Regions from separate parts of the Exiguobacterium sp. s166 genome, predicted to be linked through region 2. Evidence: riboswitches for the same ligand, from Rfam matches in the RefSeq annotation. Region 2 holds a riboswitch; each other region holds the start of a gene.
What was found. A riboswitch is a leader RNA that binds a small molecule or an ion and turns the genes downstream of it on or off. The one in region 2 is predicted to bind thiamine pyrophosphate.
Positions count from the first base shown of each region.

Region 1: another riboswitch for thiamine pyrophosphate. It lies ahead of KNP93_RS05015 (thiamine phosphate synthase); the one in region 2 lies ahead of thiT (energy-coupled thiamine transporter ThiT).
Region 3: another riboswitch for thiamine pyrophosphate. It lies ahead of tenA (thiaminase II); the one in region 2 lies ahead of thiT (energy-coupled thiamine transporter ThiT).
Region 4: another riboswitch for thiamine pyrophosphate. It lies ahead of thiD (bifunctional hydroxymethylpyrimidine kinase/phosphomethylpyrimidine kinase); the one in region 2 lies ahead of thiT (energy-coupled thiamine transporter ThiT).

Region 1 covers NZ_JACSMU010000002.1:110,323-114,177, reverse strand. The annotation lists gene nagZ (beta-N-acetylhexosaminidase) at 1-1,188, shown strand, start outside; TPP riboswitch at 1,248-1,350, shown strand; gene KNP93_RS05015 (thiamine phosphate synthase) at 1,441-2,037, shown strand; gene KNP93_RS05010 (NAD(P)/FAD-dependent oxidoreductase) at 2,034-3,023, shown strand; gene thiS (sulfur carrier protein ThiS) at 3,020-3,223, shown strand; gene KNP93_RS05000 (thiazole synthase) at 3,225-3,855, shown strand, end outside.
Region 2 covers NZ_JACSMU010000001.1:167,634-171,488, reverse strand. The annotation lists gene pknB (Stk1 family PASTA domain-containing Ser/Thr kinase) at 1-536, shown strand, start outside; gene rsgA (ribosome small subunit-dependent GTPase A) at 574-1,479, shown strand; gene rpe (ribulose-phosphate 3-epimerase) at 1,481-2,137, shown strand; TPP riboswitch at 2,161-2,267, shown strand; gene thiT (energy-coupled thiamine transporter ThiT) at 2,332-2,892, shown strand; gene KNP93_RS00880 (thiamine diphosphokinase) at 2,892-3,500, shown strand; gene KNP93_RS00875 (amino acid permease) at 3,556-3,855, opposite strand, start outside.
Region 3 covers NZ_JACSMU010000002.1:376,259-380,113, reverse strand. The annotation lists gene abc-f (ribosomal protection-like ABC-F family protein) at 1-675, opposite strand, end outside; gene KNP93_RS06355 (DUF1002 domain-containing protein) at 954-1,835, opposite strand; TPP riboswitch at 2,026-2,131, shown strand; gene tenA (thiaminase II) at 2,206-2,901, shown strand; gene KNP93_RS06345 (sporulation protein) at 2,969-3,742, opposite strand.
Region 4 covers NZ_JACSMU010000005.1:116,875-120,729, reverse strand. The annotation lists gene KNP93_RS12090 (murein hydrolase activator EnvC family protein) at 1-347, shown strand, start outside; gene KNP93_RS12085 (murein hydrolase activator EnvC family protein) at 554-1,831, shown strand; TPP riboswitch at 1,892-2,002, shown strand; gene thiD (bifunctional hydroxymethylpyrimidine kinase/phosphomethylpyrimidine kinase) at 2,120-2,929, shown strand; gene thiM (hydroxyethylthiazole kinase) at 2,910-3,665, shown strand; gene thiE (thiamine phosphate synthase) at 3,670-3,855, shown strand, end outside.

The DNA of each region.
Region 1 (3,855 bases), on a different contig from region 2:
TCTGACGAGCCGGCACAACCGGTCGAACCGCAACCGAAGCCGGCGAAGAAAACGAAGCCGCCGCAACCGGACCGGCCTTCTGCCGCTGAACGGGCGGAAAAACAACTGAAAGAGACCATTTCGAAGATGTCGACAGCGGAAAAAGTTGATCAGTTGCTGTACATCGGCGTGACGGGAACAGCTCTGACGCAAGCGGACCGTCAATTACTGCAGAATCATGCACTCGGTGGTGTCTTGCTGCTTGGCGGCAATATCACCTCGACCGATCAATTGAAAACCTTTACGACAGCAATTACTAAAGCGCAAACGACGGACGAAAAAGCGTTCCTCGGTTTTGATGAAGAAGGTGGACGCGTCAGCCGGGTCCCGGATGCGCAACTGAAATTATCACCGAGCCTGTCGTTCGGTCAGAAAAATGATCCTGCTTTGATGAAGGAAGTCGGACGGACGCTCGGTTTGATTTCCCGTTTTTACGGCTTTAATATGGACTTCGCTCCCGTCCTTGACGTCAACAGCAATCCGGCGAATCCGATCATTGGTGACCGATCGCTCAGTGCGGATCCGCAACAGGTCGCAAGGCTTGGTGTCCCGTTGATGCAGGGGGTGAAAGAAGAAGACGTCGTTCCGGTCGTCAAACATTTTCCGGGACACGGCGATACGACCGTCGATTCCCATGTCGGTCTGCCGCGGGTCGATGCGACGAAAGCGGAACTCGAACAGATGGAACTCGTCCCGTTCAAACGGGCGATTAAAGAAGGGGCCGAAATGGTGATGGTCGCGCATATTCTGTTCCCGTCCCTCGACAAATCCCGTCCGTCTTCGTTGTCAAAACCGGTCATGTCCGGTATCTTACGGGATGAACTGAAGTTTGACGGGGTCATCATCACGGATGATCTGGTGATGGGCGCGATTACGGAACGATACGGGCTGGCCCAGGCCGCAAGTCTTGCGCTTGAGAGCGGTGCCGACATGGCGATGTTTTCCTCACCCGGTGCGTACGCGTCCGTTCATAAGGAAATCATGGCACGGATTAAACAAGGTAAATTGTCGAGAGCAGATCTGGATCAGAAGGTCATGCGGGTCTTACACTTAAAACAAACGTATGACTTGTCGCAAACGAAACGTGTCGACGAATACCAACGCTTGATTGAGCAGGTCAAAGCGGTCGAATCGGACATGCGACACTAATCAAGGGTAGAACAAATCGGACTACCCGTGGTAAACTACAGGCGTACCACACAAATCAATATCTACACTAGGGGAGTCTCGCAGCAGACTGAGACGGAAGTATCCGGACCCTTTGAACCTGATCTAGTTCGTACTAGCGGAGGGAAGTGGATTCCGATCATTCATAGAGGATGCGACGACTGTCGCCCTTTTTTGTAGGACCACTCCATCAGTTCATGGGGTGGTCCTTTTTCGTGTGGAAAGGGGGAAATGATGAGCCAGTTACATCTGATGACAACCGGCAAGCGGCATCCGGACATACTCGAACATCTGTTGCCGAAACTCGCACTATCCGTCGACCGGATTCATCTGCGGGAGCCGTTATGGTCAGCGAAGGAACTGGTCGTGTGCATCGAAACACTCGTGCGACGAGGCGTAAAGACAGAGCAATTAATTGTCCATGACCGGCTGGACGTGGCAGTCGTCACCGGCACCGGAGTTCAGCTGACAACACGCAGCATTCCGGTCGACCTCGTCCGTCACCGTTTTCCGGAACTGGTGATCGGTCAATCGGTTCACTCGTTAACGGAAGCGATAGCGGCGGAACAAGCCGGTGCTGATTACGTCCTGTACGGCCATATTTTTGAGACGGGATCAAAACCGGGTGTACCGCCCCGGGGACTCGACGCCTTGAAACAAGTTGTCGACTGGACATCGATTCCTGTCATTGCAATTGGTGGCATTACACCGGACAATCTGCCGGATATCCTGGCGACCGGCTGCGCAGGCGGGGCCGTCTTGTCGGGCATTCTCGGTCAGGCGTCTCCGGTCGAAGCAGCCAACCGATTCCGGGCGGTGATGCAACGATGACACGCCCGGATGTTTTAATCATCGGAGCCGGCATCATTGGTTTGACGCTCGGCTATGAGCTCCTGCAGCGCGGGAAAACCGTTCATTTGCTTGAACAGTCAACTGTCGGTCAGGGAGCGACGCAAGCAGCAGCGGGAATGCTCGCGACAGATGAAGAATTGCTGGCACCGTTACATGAACTGGCCCGGCTGAGCCGGACGCTGTATCCGGAATTCGTGCAACAATTGTTTGACGAGACCGGTCTCGGAAGCGGGTATCTGGAACAACCGTTTCGTATGCAACAGGCGCATCACTGGCGGACGTTTGATTCGGTCGGACAGGTTGATCCGCGGTTGCTTGCACAAGCATTACGCAGTGCCATCGAACGACGGGGCGGGGTAATCGAAGAGGCAACGGTCGTAGCACGTCTCGTACGGGACGGACAAACGGTGACCGGCGCCGAGACGAACCGGGGGCTACGGGCGGGCAGACAAATTATTGTCGCCGGTGGTCGCGGATCGGAAGAATTGTTACAGACGGTCGGAGTGACGATTAACACACTTCCGGTCAAGGGCGAGTGTCTGTCTGTCCGGCTGACGACCGGACAACTCAATCGGACGCTGTTTGGTGATGCGGTCTATTTAGTCCCGAAAGCAGACGGACGGATCATCATCGGGGCGACGGAACGGGTTGGTGATGAATCAACGACCGTCAGTCTGAACAGTATTCGTTTGTTATTGAATGCAGCAGTAAAGCTCTATCCGCCGCTTACAGAGGCCGTGTTCGTGGAAGCTTGGTCCGGTGTTCGACCGCAAACCGGGGACGGTCTGCCGTATCTCGGAGCAGTGGACGGAATCGATGGGTTGTTCGTCGCGTCAGGCCATCACCGGCATGGCATCTTACTGGCCCCTGCGACGGCCAACGTCTTGGCCGATTGTCTCATGGGGCAAACGCCAAGAGTGGCACTGGATGGTTTTAACAGCCGACGACAGGAGGAAAGCAGATGACTATCCGATTGAATGGAAAAAACTATGCTTTGACAGAGGAAATCAAGACGTTACACGACTTGTTAGAAAAACTGGAGATTCAGGGACAGGTCGTCATCATCGAACAAAATCATCAAATCATCGACCGGTCGAGCTATCCGGATACGGACGTTACGTCCGGAGATGTCATTGAAATCGTTCATTTTGTAGGAGGCGGATAACATGTTAGAAATTGGCGGAAAAACATTTGCATCACGATTGTTACTGGGGACAGGAAAATATTCGGATAATGAGAAGCAACAGCAAGCGGTCGAAGCATCGGAAACAAACATTTTAACGTTTTCCGTCCGACGTCTCGACGTCTTTGCAAAGGAACAGAACGATCCGCTCGCAGCGCTTGACTTAAGCTGCTATGATCTCTTGCCGAACACTGCGGGTGCGAAGACGGCGGAGGAAGCGGTCCGCCTTGCCCGCCTTGCCCGGGCCTCAGGGATGTGCGATATGGTCAAGGTCGAGGTAATCGGTTGTGACAAGACGTTGTTGCCGGATCCGATTGAAACATTACGAGCAGCAGAGGAATTAATCAAGGATGGCTTCATCGTCTTGCCGTATACATCAGACGATTTGTTGCTTGCACGTCGGCTCGAAGAACTCGGCTGTCATGCGATTATGCCGGCAGCATCACCAATCGGTTCCGGACAGGGCATCTTAAATCCGCTCGCGCTCAGCTTCATCATCGAACAAATGTCAGTACCGGTCATCGTCGACGCCGGCATCGGTTCACCGGCTGACGCGGCGTACGCGATGGAGCTCGGAGCTGATGGTGTCCTATTGAATTCAGCCGTCGCGCATG
Region 2 (3,855 bases):
CTGGAACGGAAGTCATCGCGAAAGAACAGATGATTACCATCACGGTCTCAAATGGATCACCCGTATTCGTTCTGAAAGATTTGACTGACTTATCGAGTGCTGAAGCAAAAGCTTATTTGGATGAGATGGGACTGGACGGGACGTTTGAACAGGAGTTCTCAAGTGAGGTCGCGCTCGATCAGGTCATTCGTCAATATCCGCAAGCCGGTGCGCAAGTCGAACCGAACGATTCGGTAACGGTCTTTGTTTCTCGCGGAGAGGAAGAAAAGACCATCACGGCGACGTTCCCCGAGAAAGTAGTCTATGATGGCGTCAGTGAAGACGAGGAGCCTGCGCCACGTCAACTCGTCCGGATTGAGACGGAAGATGCCAAAGGAAAACGAACCGTCATCGAAGAATCGATTGATCAGGATGAAACGTTTGATGTTCCATTGACGATTGATCCGGGAGAAGAAGGCAAGATTACGATTTATAAAGATGACGAAGTTTACCGGGCGAAGACGATTACGTACAATCAGGCAAAATCACAAGAATAACGAGCAGGACGTTAATCCTGACAAAGGAGGGCATAGGATGGCAGAAAATCGAATTGAAGATAATCGGGATGGAACGATTATCCGTTTACAGGGTGGCTTTTATGATGTCATGACGCCTCAAGGTGAAATCCGTTCACGGGCACGCGGTAATTTCAGAAAACGGGGCATCAGCCCTGTCGTCGGCGATGAAGTCGTGTTACACATCGAAAGTGAGACCGGATATATCCTGGAAGTAAAAGACCGTCAAAATTTCTTGGTCCGCCCACCAGTTGCCAATATCGATCAAGCTTTGTTGGTCGTATCGGCAGCAGAACCTGATTTTTCTGCCCATCTGTTGGACCGGTTTTTAGTGTTGATTGAAGCAAAGGAAATTCAACCGATCATCATCTTGACGAAGATGGACTTGTTACAAGGTGAAGCCGAACAAGGGGTATTGGAAGCCATTGCCGCTTACCGGACCATCGGATATCACGTCATCGAAACTTCAAGTGAGACATTGGCCGGAGTCGAATCTGTCCGTCCGTTGTTAAAAGATAAAACGAGTGTCCTGGCCGGACAATCCGGTGTAGGGAAAAGTTCGTTGTTGAATGCCTTGGAACCTTCGTTGGCACTGGAAACGAGTCATATTTCGAAGGCACTTGGTCGTGGACGCCATACTACCCGTCATGTGACATTGATCCCGCTTGGCGAAGGCTTAATTGCAGATACCCCGGGATTTTCGAATCTCGATTTTCCGCACGAAATGGAACTCGAGGAGTTACGATGGTGTTTCCCTGAATTTGTTGCTTTACAGGACGAATGCAAGTACCGTGGCTGTCTGCACTTGAATGAGCCCGGTTGTGCCGTTAAACAAGCCGTCGAGGCCCATGAAATCATGGCTTCCCGGTATACGAATTATGGTATGTTTGTAGAGGAAATCAAGAATCGGACGCGGAGGTATTAAGATGATTAAAATCGCACCATCAATCTTATCAGCAGATTTTGCAAATTTAGAGCGGGATGTCAAAGCAGTTGAAGCGGCGGGAGCCGATTATATCCATTTTGATGTCATGGATGGTCAATTTGTTCCGAACATTTCCTTTGGACTCCCTGTATTAAGCAGTTTACGTCAAAAAACAGATATGGTTCTCGACGTCCATCTCATGATTGATCGTCCGGAAAACTTTGTCGAATCCTTCGTTGCAGCAGGTGCTGATATCGTAACCTTCCACGTGGAGGCGACGAATCATGTCCATCGTGTGTTGCAACAAATCAAAGCAGCTGGAGCGAAAGCAGGAGTAGTACTCAACCCGCATACGCCGCTGTCGACGATCGAACACGTGCTTGAAGATGTGGACATGGTCTTATTGATGACGGTCAATCCGGGATTCGGCGGACAAGCGTTCATTCCAGGTGTGATGAAGAAATTAAATCAACTGGCTGCAATGAAAGCAGAACAAAATCTATCCTTCGAGATTGAAATCGATGGTGGAGTCAATGCGGAAACAGCAAAATTATGTATCGAGAATGGGGCAAACGTACTTGTTGCAGGTTCCGCTATCTACAATGCACCGGATTATTCAGAAGCAATCACTAGTATTCGGAATGCTGCTCACGTATAATAGGGGCAGAATCAAAATTAAATGATGACCGCAAGGGGTGTCGCGTCAAGCGGCTGAGAGAAGTGATTGGACTTTAACCCTTCGAACCTGTTCCGTTCAGACGGACGTAGGGATGTGGCGCACGCAGGCAGTACGGCGTTCGTCGTACTGCCTTTTTGCCGTCCTGCGATTTTATTTTTTAGGAGGAAAAAAGGATGAAACGGCTACAAATGTTAATGGAAATTGCAATCTTTGCAAGTCTTGGTGTGGTGTTCGATTTATTGATCCCATTTAAAATGCCGCAAGGTGGTTCAATTAGTTTAGCGATGTTACCGATTTTCGTCATGGCGTTTCGTCACGGCGTTGTCGGTGGGGTCGTGACGGGAGCGCTCGTCGGAACGATTCAACTGATGTTCGCTCCACAAATCCTGACGGTCGTCCAGCCGTTACTCGATTATACGATCGCGTTTGGAGTCGTCGGGCTGAGCGGACTGTTCGCACGGCAAGTCAAAAAAGCAGCAGCAGCCGGGAAAAATGGCCGTCTAATGGCGATTGTACTAGGTGCGACATTGCTTGGTGCAGGTTTCCGTTATGTCTGTCACGTCATTAGTGGAATCGTGTTCTTCGCTGAGTATGCGGAAGGTCCGGTCGTCCCGTATTCGTTGATCTATAACGCGACGTATATGGTTCCATCGTATCTGTTATGTGGTATTGTCGCAGGACTCCTGTTTACGACAGCACCACGACTTCTTCGTTATTCAGCACGGGGTGTCTGATGCGGGTTGTGATTGTAGCGGCCGGTCCGGCGGAAGACATCCCGTCCCTGAAACCGTTTATGGATGAGAAGACGGTTGTCATCGCTGTTGACGGAGGTGTCACCGTGTTGGCACAGCAAGGTTTCGCTTTTGACTTGGCGATTGGGGACTTTGATTCTCTCGGATACAAACCGGAAGGAGCGATCATCCATCCGGCTGAAAAGGATGAGACCGACTTGGAACTGGCTTTACGACATGTCAGTCAACAGTATGAAGCAACGGAAGTGTTAATATTCGGTGCGACCGGAGGACGACTTGATATGACGCTTCAAAACGTCTATCTGCTAAAACAATTTCCGGCAGTCCGCTTGATGACGAAGCGGGAAGAGGTTCGTTTCTTACAGCCGGGGACGTATGAGATCGAGGCAGATGGATTTCACTATCTCTCTTTCATCCCGCTCGTTCCGACATGTCTGACCCTCCGCGGGGTCAAGTACCCGTTGACGAATCATGACGTGCCGGTCGGCGGATCATTGACCGTCAGCAATGAATGGACACATCACGGAGTGGCGAACGTGACGGTGCATACCGGTGAAGTGATTGCTTTAAGAAGTTTGTCAGACCACTAAAAAACGTGATCGGCTTTAGGATATCCTAAAAGTCGATCACGTTTTTTGTAGTTTTTTAAGATTCCAATGTCGAGCTGGCTGCCTGACGTTCAGTTTGAGCCGCAATATGTTTTCCTTTGACGAACAGGTGGTAAGAGGCCCACGTCAAGAGGAAGAATGGAACACCTATATACAGCGCAATCCGTTGATCCGCTTGGAATGCCAAGCTGATCAGTACAAGCATGTTTAAAGAGAACGAGATAATCGGCAAGACCGGGAAGAACGGAGTCTTGAATTTCAATTCACTGACAGCATGTCCCTCTTTGGTGAATTGACGACGGAAGGCGATCTGTGAAGCGGAAATCGAAATCCAACC
Region 3 (3,855 bases), on a different contig from region 2:
CGTCACGACCGCATCAAGAAACACACGATCGTGGGAGACGATCAGGACAGCCCCGGCATAATCGGCTAAAAAGGATTCCAGCCACTCGACGGCGTCTAAATCCAGATGGTTCGTCGGTTCGTCGAGGATCAACAACTCCGGCTCGGTCAACAACATCCTTCCGAGGCAGATTTTGGTCTGTTCGCCGCCGCTGAGCTGCTCAAACGGACGGTCCAAAAGGGCATGCAACTGCAAGCCGTTAATCATCCGGTCGATTTTGGAATCCAGCAAATACCCGCCTTGGCGCTCAAAAGCTTCGGTCTCTTGCGTGTAGCGTTCGAGCAACTGATCGATTTGATCCGTTTTTGTCGCCATGTCCCGTTCGATTTGTTGCAGGGAGCGTTGTAAATCGACAAGCGTGGCGAAGGCAGTCCACAGGACATCACGCCCCGTCATTACGTTGTCGAACACGGGAAGTTGTGCCAAATAACCGATGGAGAGCCCGCTTTTTTGATAAATCGTTCCGCTGTCTTCGGAATCAAGACGGGCAATCAAACGTAAGAGCGTCGTTTTACCGCTTCCGTTTCGGCCGATCAAGCCGATGCGGTCTTGGTGCTCGATAAAGAGGGAGACGTCCGTTAAGATATCGTCGCCTCCGAATTGTTTTGTCAGGTGTTGGATGTCGCAGATCATCATATGAAATGTCCTCTCTGGCGCATCAAAAAAAGGAGAGCGCAAACAGCACTCTCCTTGACTCGTGGAAGATGCGCTTTGCTTTATTTTTCAGGTATGAGGTTCGTTAAAAAAGGGCAGACTAGTCCCTTAGAACGCCATTCCATGAAAAATCGCGCGCAACAGATACAGTTGTTCCATCAACCAATGCTTACACGCAGCAAAACCCATGTCTCCACACCACCTTTTCCGATTCAATACATCTATTTTACCATGCCTGACAGAAAAGAAAACGTTAATCTTTATTTAAATAAGCCGGCAATCGAGTTGAAGAATGCACTGAAACCATCAAACAACTTCGCAAAAAATCCTTTTGTCTCTTCTGAGGTCGCGAAGGCCTGGATATCTTGTCCGGCATCTTTTAGACCACTCTCGATTTGACCCCAGTTCAGGTCCGCTTGTTCCATTTGATTAAACAGTCCAGTCAACCGGTCCATCTGAGCATCGGATAAATTGATGTTATTGTTTTGGATGACTTGGACGATGACGTTTTCAATCTCGACCTTCGTTTCCGGCTGTTGTTTCGCGATTTCCGCTTTGATTTCATTCATCAAGTCGGCGACTTTATCCGTCCCGACCGTTTTCCCGACATCGGATGTCACAGAGAGTTCTTGCTGGGCAAGGTCTTTTCGTTCATCCGTCAGTTTGATGCCGGTCTCGGCAGATGTTTGATCATACGCTTTCATGATCCCGGTCAAAGCTGAAGTTCCGGTTACCTTGTACGGGGACGTGATCGTAATGTCCGCATCCGTTACACCCGCTGTGACGAGGGCGTTGAGGTACATGTCTTTTGTGACCCAGGTGATGTTTTCGGTCGCGACAGATAATCCATCACCTTTTTCAGCCAACTCAATTTTAGCGGAAGAGTACATGCCGCCACCCCGTTGTGATTGGGGAATGTTTTTCCCGAGATATTTTTCTTCATCGGCAGATGTTGCAATAATCGGAGTAATGCCTTCCGGTGCATTCAAGCGGGACAAGACCCACGATTTATCCTTTGCCCCAAGTGATTCGCCAAGGGTGACGATTGTTTTGTCGACCACTTGTTCAGCAGATGCGGCCGTCGGTAGCAGTAAGGTAGTAGCAAGTAATGCCGAAGCGGTCCATGTCATGGTTTTATTCATAAAAGTTCCTCCATAAGTTAAGTATCAGGTACTAAATTTAGTCTAATCGACCGGCGACAGAAGAGAATCGGTCTCAAGGACGAGCCGTCATCCACCTTCCGTCATGTTCCATTGTACAAAAAAATGGAGTGAAATGACGAGAATGGGTCAATTCCACATCAAATCATGATAAACTCAAAACAAATCAAATAGCGACCACTAGGGGAGTCAGTAGGCTGACTGAGACGACGGAGACGTTCGGACCCTTTGAACCTGATTAAGTTTGGACTTACGGAGGGAAGTGGCGTGGACGATCCTCTTTTTATGGTCTTTTCACGTCATGCCTGACATCAGGTGTGGCGTTTTTTTGATTACAAAAGGGGGAACCAACATGACATTCAGTGAAGAAATCCGGCAAGCGGCAAAACGGTATTGGGACAGTAGCTTTACCCATCCATTCGTGACAGGGATTGCGGATGGAACACTACCAGAAGCAAAATTTCGCCATTACGTCCTACAGGATGCCTATTACTTAAAACATTTCGCGAAAATTCAGGCGCGGGCCGCGTCGAAGGCACAGGACTTCGCGACGATTGCCGAACTCGCGGAACATGCGACGTCGACCTATGCTGCAGAACTCAGTCTGCATCAATCGTTTTTTGAACCGCTTGGGATTTCGGACAAGACACTGGCAGAGTTTGAACCAGCACCGACCGCATATGCGTATATTTCGCATATGCACCATGCAAGTGAAGGGACGCTTGGGGAGACCATCGCTGCGATTTTACCGTGTTACTGGCTTTACTATGAGATTGGACAACAGTTACAGGCAGCGACACCGGCTTCACCGATTTATCAGCAATGGATTGCGACATACAGTTCCGAATGGTTCGAGCGGGTGGTCTTTGAACAGATTGACCGGTTAAATGAGTTGGCAGAGAAGGCGAGTGAACAAGAACGCGTCCGGATGAAACAACATTTCGTCAGAAGCTGTTATTACGAATTGATGTTTTGGCAGATGGGCTGGGCGGAAGAAACGTTTGAACGGCAGTACGAACAGACGATGGAAATGACATCATCCAAGTAAGGAAGGAAATACAAACACCGGATCCGACGATAAGCGGATCCGGTGTTTGTTCTATAGAAAACATCAATCAACTGTGGTGTTCAATCAAATCGGCGAGACGTTGTTTCACGAGTGACGGATTCGTTAAGTCCTGGTTCGATAATGAAAGTTTCGTCATCGTCTCATCGGTTCCTGCCATTTCACTGAACAGCGAACCGAGACTGTGGGCACGGCGGTCGATTTGGACGACGATGTCGATGCCGAACCGGTCTTGCAACAGGATGACTTCGATTTCGTCCAGCTTGTGAGCATAATGAGTACCGCGGGCAGAATACTCAAGTTCCTGCGCGATCGGCAAATCTTTCCGGAAGCGGCCCGGCAATTTCTCTGTATCAGCTTTCTTGAGGCGGAATCCGAGGTTTTCCATCGCTTCAAGGATGACCGATTGGTAGTCATTCGCTTTGACGACGACAGCATCGTGGTCAGAAGGGTCAACCGCCTGCGCGATATCAAGACCCGTCTCGATCCACGACTTCGATTGGCTGACGGAAAGTGGTGTATTAAAAGGGACTTGAAGCGTAAACGGTATTTCCCGTTCGACGTCTGCTTCAATCGTAAACGGGGCTTCATTTAATGCAAACCGGTCCAGTGTGAACGTCGTGAATGCCGTGCTGTCCCCGACTTCTTGTTTGTACTGGGTATTGAAGGCGAGATAAATCCGGGCGATTTCCTGATCGACGTTACCGCCCTTAATATGAACGACTCCTTGAATCGTTCCACCGGGTTCACAGTGATCTTGTTCGAGTCGTGTATCGACCGTTGCGGCACCAATGCCGATTTGTGAAAGAATTTTTTTGAACATGTTGTGTTCCTCCTTTAAATTAAGTATGACGACTAAAAATAAAGCTTGCTTGCTTGTCGAACGCGGGTGAATTTGCTACAGTTTCGAAAGACCAAACAAAAAAAGGACGGGAC
Region 4 (3,855 bases), on a different contig from region 2:
ATGGTTACTCTTTCCACAATGGTATTGATTTCGGCGCTCCAGTCGGTACCCCGATTGTTGCAGCGGCAACAGGGACAGTCATCACTGCATCAAGTGGTGGTCCGTACGGTAATCATGTCATGATTGCACACCAATTAAATGGAAAAACGTATACAACAGTTTACGCGCATATGAGTTCGTTAAATGCACATGCCGGACAACGTGTCAGTCAAGGACAACAAATCGGAGCCCTTGGTAGCACTGGGAACTCAACAGGCCCACACTTACACTTTGAAATTCATGTAGGTGGTTACAGCTACAGTGCTTCAGGACCAGCAAATTCTGTAAATCCAATGTCGATGTTATAATAACGAGAAAAGACGATTGCTGCGGCAGTCGTTTTTTTATGTTTTTATAAAAACATAAAATGTTATATTAAAATAAAACGCTTTCAGTTGAAACACAAATGAAATTTTCCTGAAACTATTACGGTGCTATAATCAATCTCAGACAGAAATACTTTGAATTAAATACTTTTTAAATAAGAAATCATACATAAGCGAGGAAACCAAACATGTTTAAAAAATTGTTTGCAACGGTATTGTTAGGGGCGTTACTTGTATCCACTGTGCCGACTTCTGGTCAAGCTGCAACGATTAAAGAAAAGAAATCTCAAAATGCAACAGAGCAACGTCGCTTGGAAAAAGCCATCAAAAAACAGGAAGCTAAAATATCGGTAGAGCAACGCGAAATCAATAAAATTGATGCGGCCATCAACGAAAATATTTTCAGGATTTCGGAAAAAAACAAGCAGATTAAACAATTGAATCTCCAAATTGAAGATCTTGAGGCGGAAATCGCCCGCTACGAAATCATGCTCACTTGGCAAGAAGAATTGCTTGGGGACCGCTTACGTGTCCTTCAAGAAAATGATGGTAATTCTATAAAATGGGAAGAAGTCATTTTTGGTTCGAAAAACTTGGGTGATTTGTTTAGTCGTGTTATGGCAGGTAAAAAAATTGCCGAACAAGACGATAAAATGATTTCTGCTTATTTGGAAACACAAGAAAAGCTAGCAGAAATGAAAAAAAATCTTATTGCTAAAAAGGCGGAGCGTGTTCAAGAGAAAGAGTCGTTACTCGTCCAAAAGAAACAGTTAAAACAACAGATGAAAGAACGGAGTGCGACCCTGAATAAATTACGTAAAGGGAAAACAAAGTTCACGACTAAACTGTTAAATGCAAAAGAATTACAAGCGACTTTAGAGGCTCAAGAAAGAGCGATTGCGGCAGCAAAAGCAGCAGCGAAAGCAGCAGCAGAAAAAGCGGCCGCTGAAAAAGAAGCAGCTGAACGTGCTGCAAAAGAGGCGGCAAAATCAACGCGTGAGTCAAGCGAAGCAACGGTTCTTCCGACTCCTGTCAGCAGTGTGCCGACAGGATCGGCGAAGTTTATTCGTCCGGCTTCAGGCGGTGTTTCACAAGGTTTTGGACCGGCTAGTGGAGCGAACGGCTATACGTTCCATAATGGTGTCGACTTCAGTGGACCCGTCGGATCACCGATTCGAGCAGCAGCTTCCGGAACAGTCATTACGGCTGGTAGCGGCGGACCTTATGGGAATCATGTCATGATTTCGCATTTCCTTGACGGTCAGGTGTATACAACAGTGTACGGTCATATGAATTCGTTATCGGTTTCGGCAGGTCAGACGGTAACTCAAGGTCAAACGCTTGGTACTCTTGGCAGTACCGGGAATTCGACAGGACCGCATCTACACTTTGAATTGCATATCGGTGGATACCAATACAGTGCGACAGGACCAGCTAACACGGTCAATCCACTTGGATACCTTTAAAAACGAGCTTCGGCTCGTTTTTTTAATGGTGCTGTGATACAGTGAAAAAGAATTTAAATTACGAGCAACTAGGGGAGCTGGAGGAGTCCGGCTGAGAGGAAAACTATTCTGTTTTCGACCCTGTCACCTGAACTGGATAATACCAGCGTAGGAAAGTTGAGATCGAAGACATGAAGACTTCAATCAGTAGAACTGGTTGTTCATGGCGTCGTCTGCTTTTTTACAGCGGACGGCGCTTTTTGTTGTCCGTTTTCTCCTTATTTGCTCCCAGGAAAGTGAGGAATTGGAATGAAACACGTATTGACGATTGCTGGATCCGACTCCGGAGGTGGAGCTGGAATTCAAGCAGATTTAAAAACGTTTTCGGCACTCGGTGTATACGGAATGAGCGTCATCACGGCGATTACGGCACAAAATACGTTAGGTGTTCAAGCGGTCGAGGACGTATCCCCGGAGCTCGTGGAAGCACAGCTGACATCCATCTTTTCCGATATCCGTGTCGATGCGGTCAAGATTGGAATGGTTTCCAATCAAGACACCATCCGAGTGATTGCACAACAACTGGAAAAACATCAACTTCCGGTTGTTCTCGACCCGGTCATGGTCGCGAAAGGGGGTTATAGCTTGTTGCAACCGGATGCAGAACATGCCTTGCTCGAACAGCTGTTACCATTGGCTACACTTGTGACTCCGAATATTCCTGAAATCGAGCGGATGATTGGCGGAACGATTCACTCGCTTGCCGATATGAAACAGGCGACGGAAAAACTGGCTGAAAAACGGACGGGTGCTATTTTGCTCAAGGGCGGACATTTGGAGGGACGGGACGCTACTGACCTTTTATATACAGACGGGCGATATGTCGTCTTTGAACAAGAACGGATCGAGTCCCGTCATACCCATGGTACAGGCTGTACATTATCTGCTGCCATCGCTTCCTATCTTGCACTTGGTCTTTCAGTGGAAGACAGCATCCGTTATGCAAAACGTTATGTGACGGAAGCCATTCGCCACGGCTTTGCGCTCGGACGCGGTGTTGGTCCGACGCATCATTTTCATGAACTCTGGAGGGATACACATGTTACGACGCATCCATGATAAAAAACCGTTGATTCATCATTTAACGAATACTGTAACCATTAATGACTGCGCCAATATGACACTGGCACTTGGTGGCTCTCCTGTGATGGCAGATGACCTGCTGGAAGTGGAAGAAATGGTCAGGCACGCAGATGCCGTCGTAATCAATACAGGGACGATCAATCCGGACATGCGCCAAGCCCAACTTTTAGCAGGAAAAACGGCTAACCGATTGGGGAAACCGGTCATTTTGGATCCGGTAGGCGCAGGAGCGACGACATTAAGAACAGATTTTATGAAGCAGTTAATGGATGAAATCACCTTTACGGTCATCAAAGGAAATGCATCGGAAATCAAGACATTGCTCGGACAGGCCGCTCGAACGAAAGGAGTGGATGTTGCCGAAGGAGAATCCCTGGATTTTCAAAGTGTCCATACCTTTGCAGGTGAAACGAAACAACTCATCGTCGTAACGGGTCCGATTGATTTTGTGACAGATGGAAATCGCCAGTATCATCTGGATGTCGGGACGAAACGTCTTGGCCAAGTCACGGGAACGGGATGTATGACCGCTTCTTTGATTGCGACGTTTTTAGGAGCAGGATACGATCGTTTTGAGGCAGCCGTATTTGGGACGTATGCTATGGGAAAAGCAGGGGAGTCGGCTGAGGATTCTCCCGGTATCGGAGGTTTTCGAACCGGGCTGTTCGATGCAGTGAGTTTGATGACAGAAAAAAGTTTGCCGGAGGTATAAATGAATGGACAGTGAATATTTGATTTATGCCGTGACCGATCGACGCTTGCATCCACATCTTTCCCTGGCAGACGCCGTCGAAGCATCGATTAAAGGAGGCGCAACGGTTGTTCAATTACGGGAAAAAGACAGTTCCGGTAAAACTTTTCTGGAATCAGCCATTGCATTAAAAGATCTCACCGCACGTTAC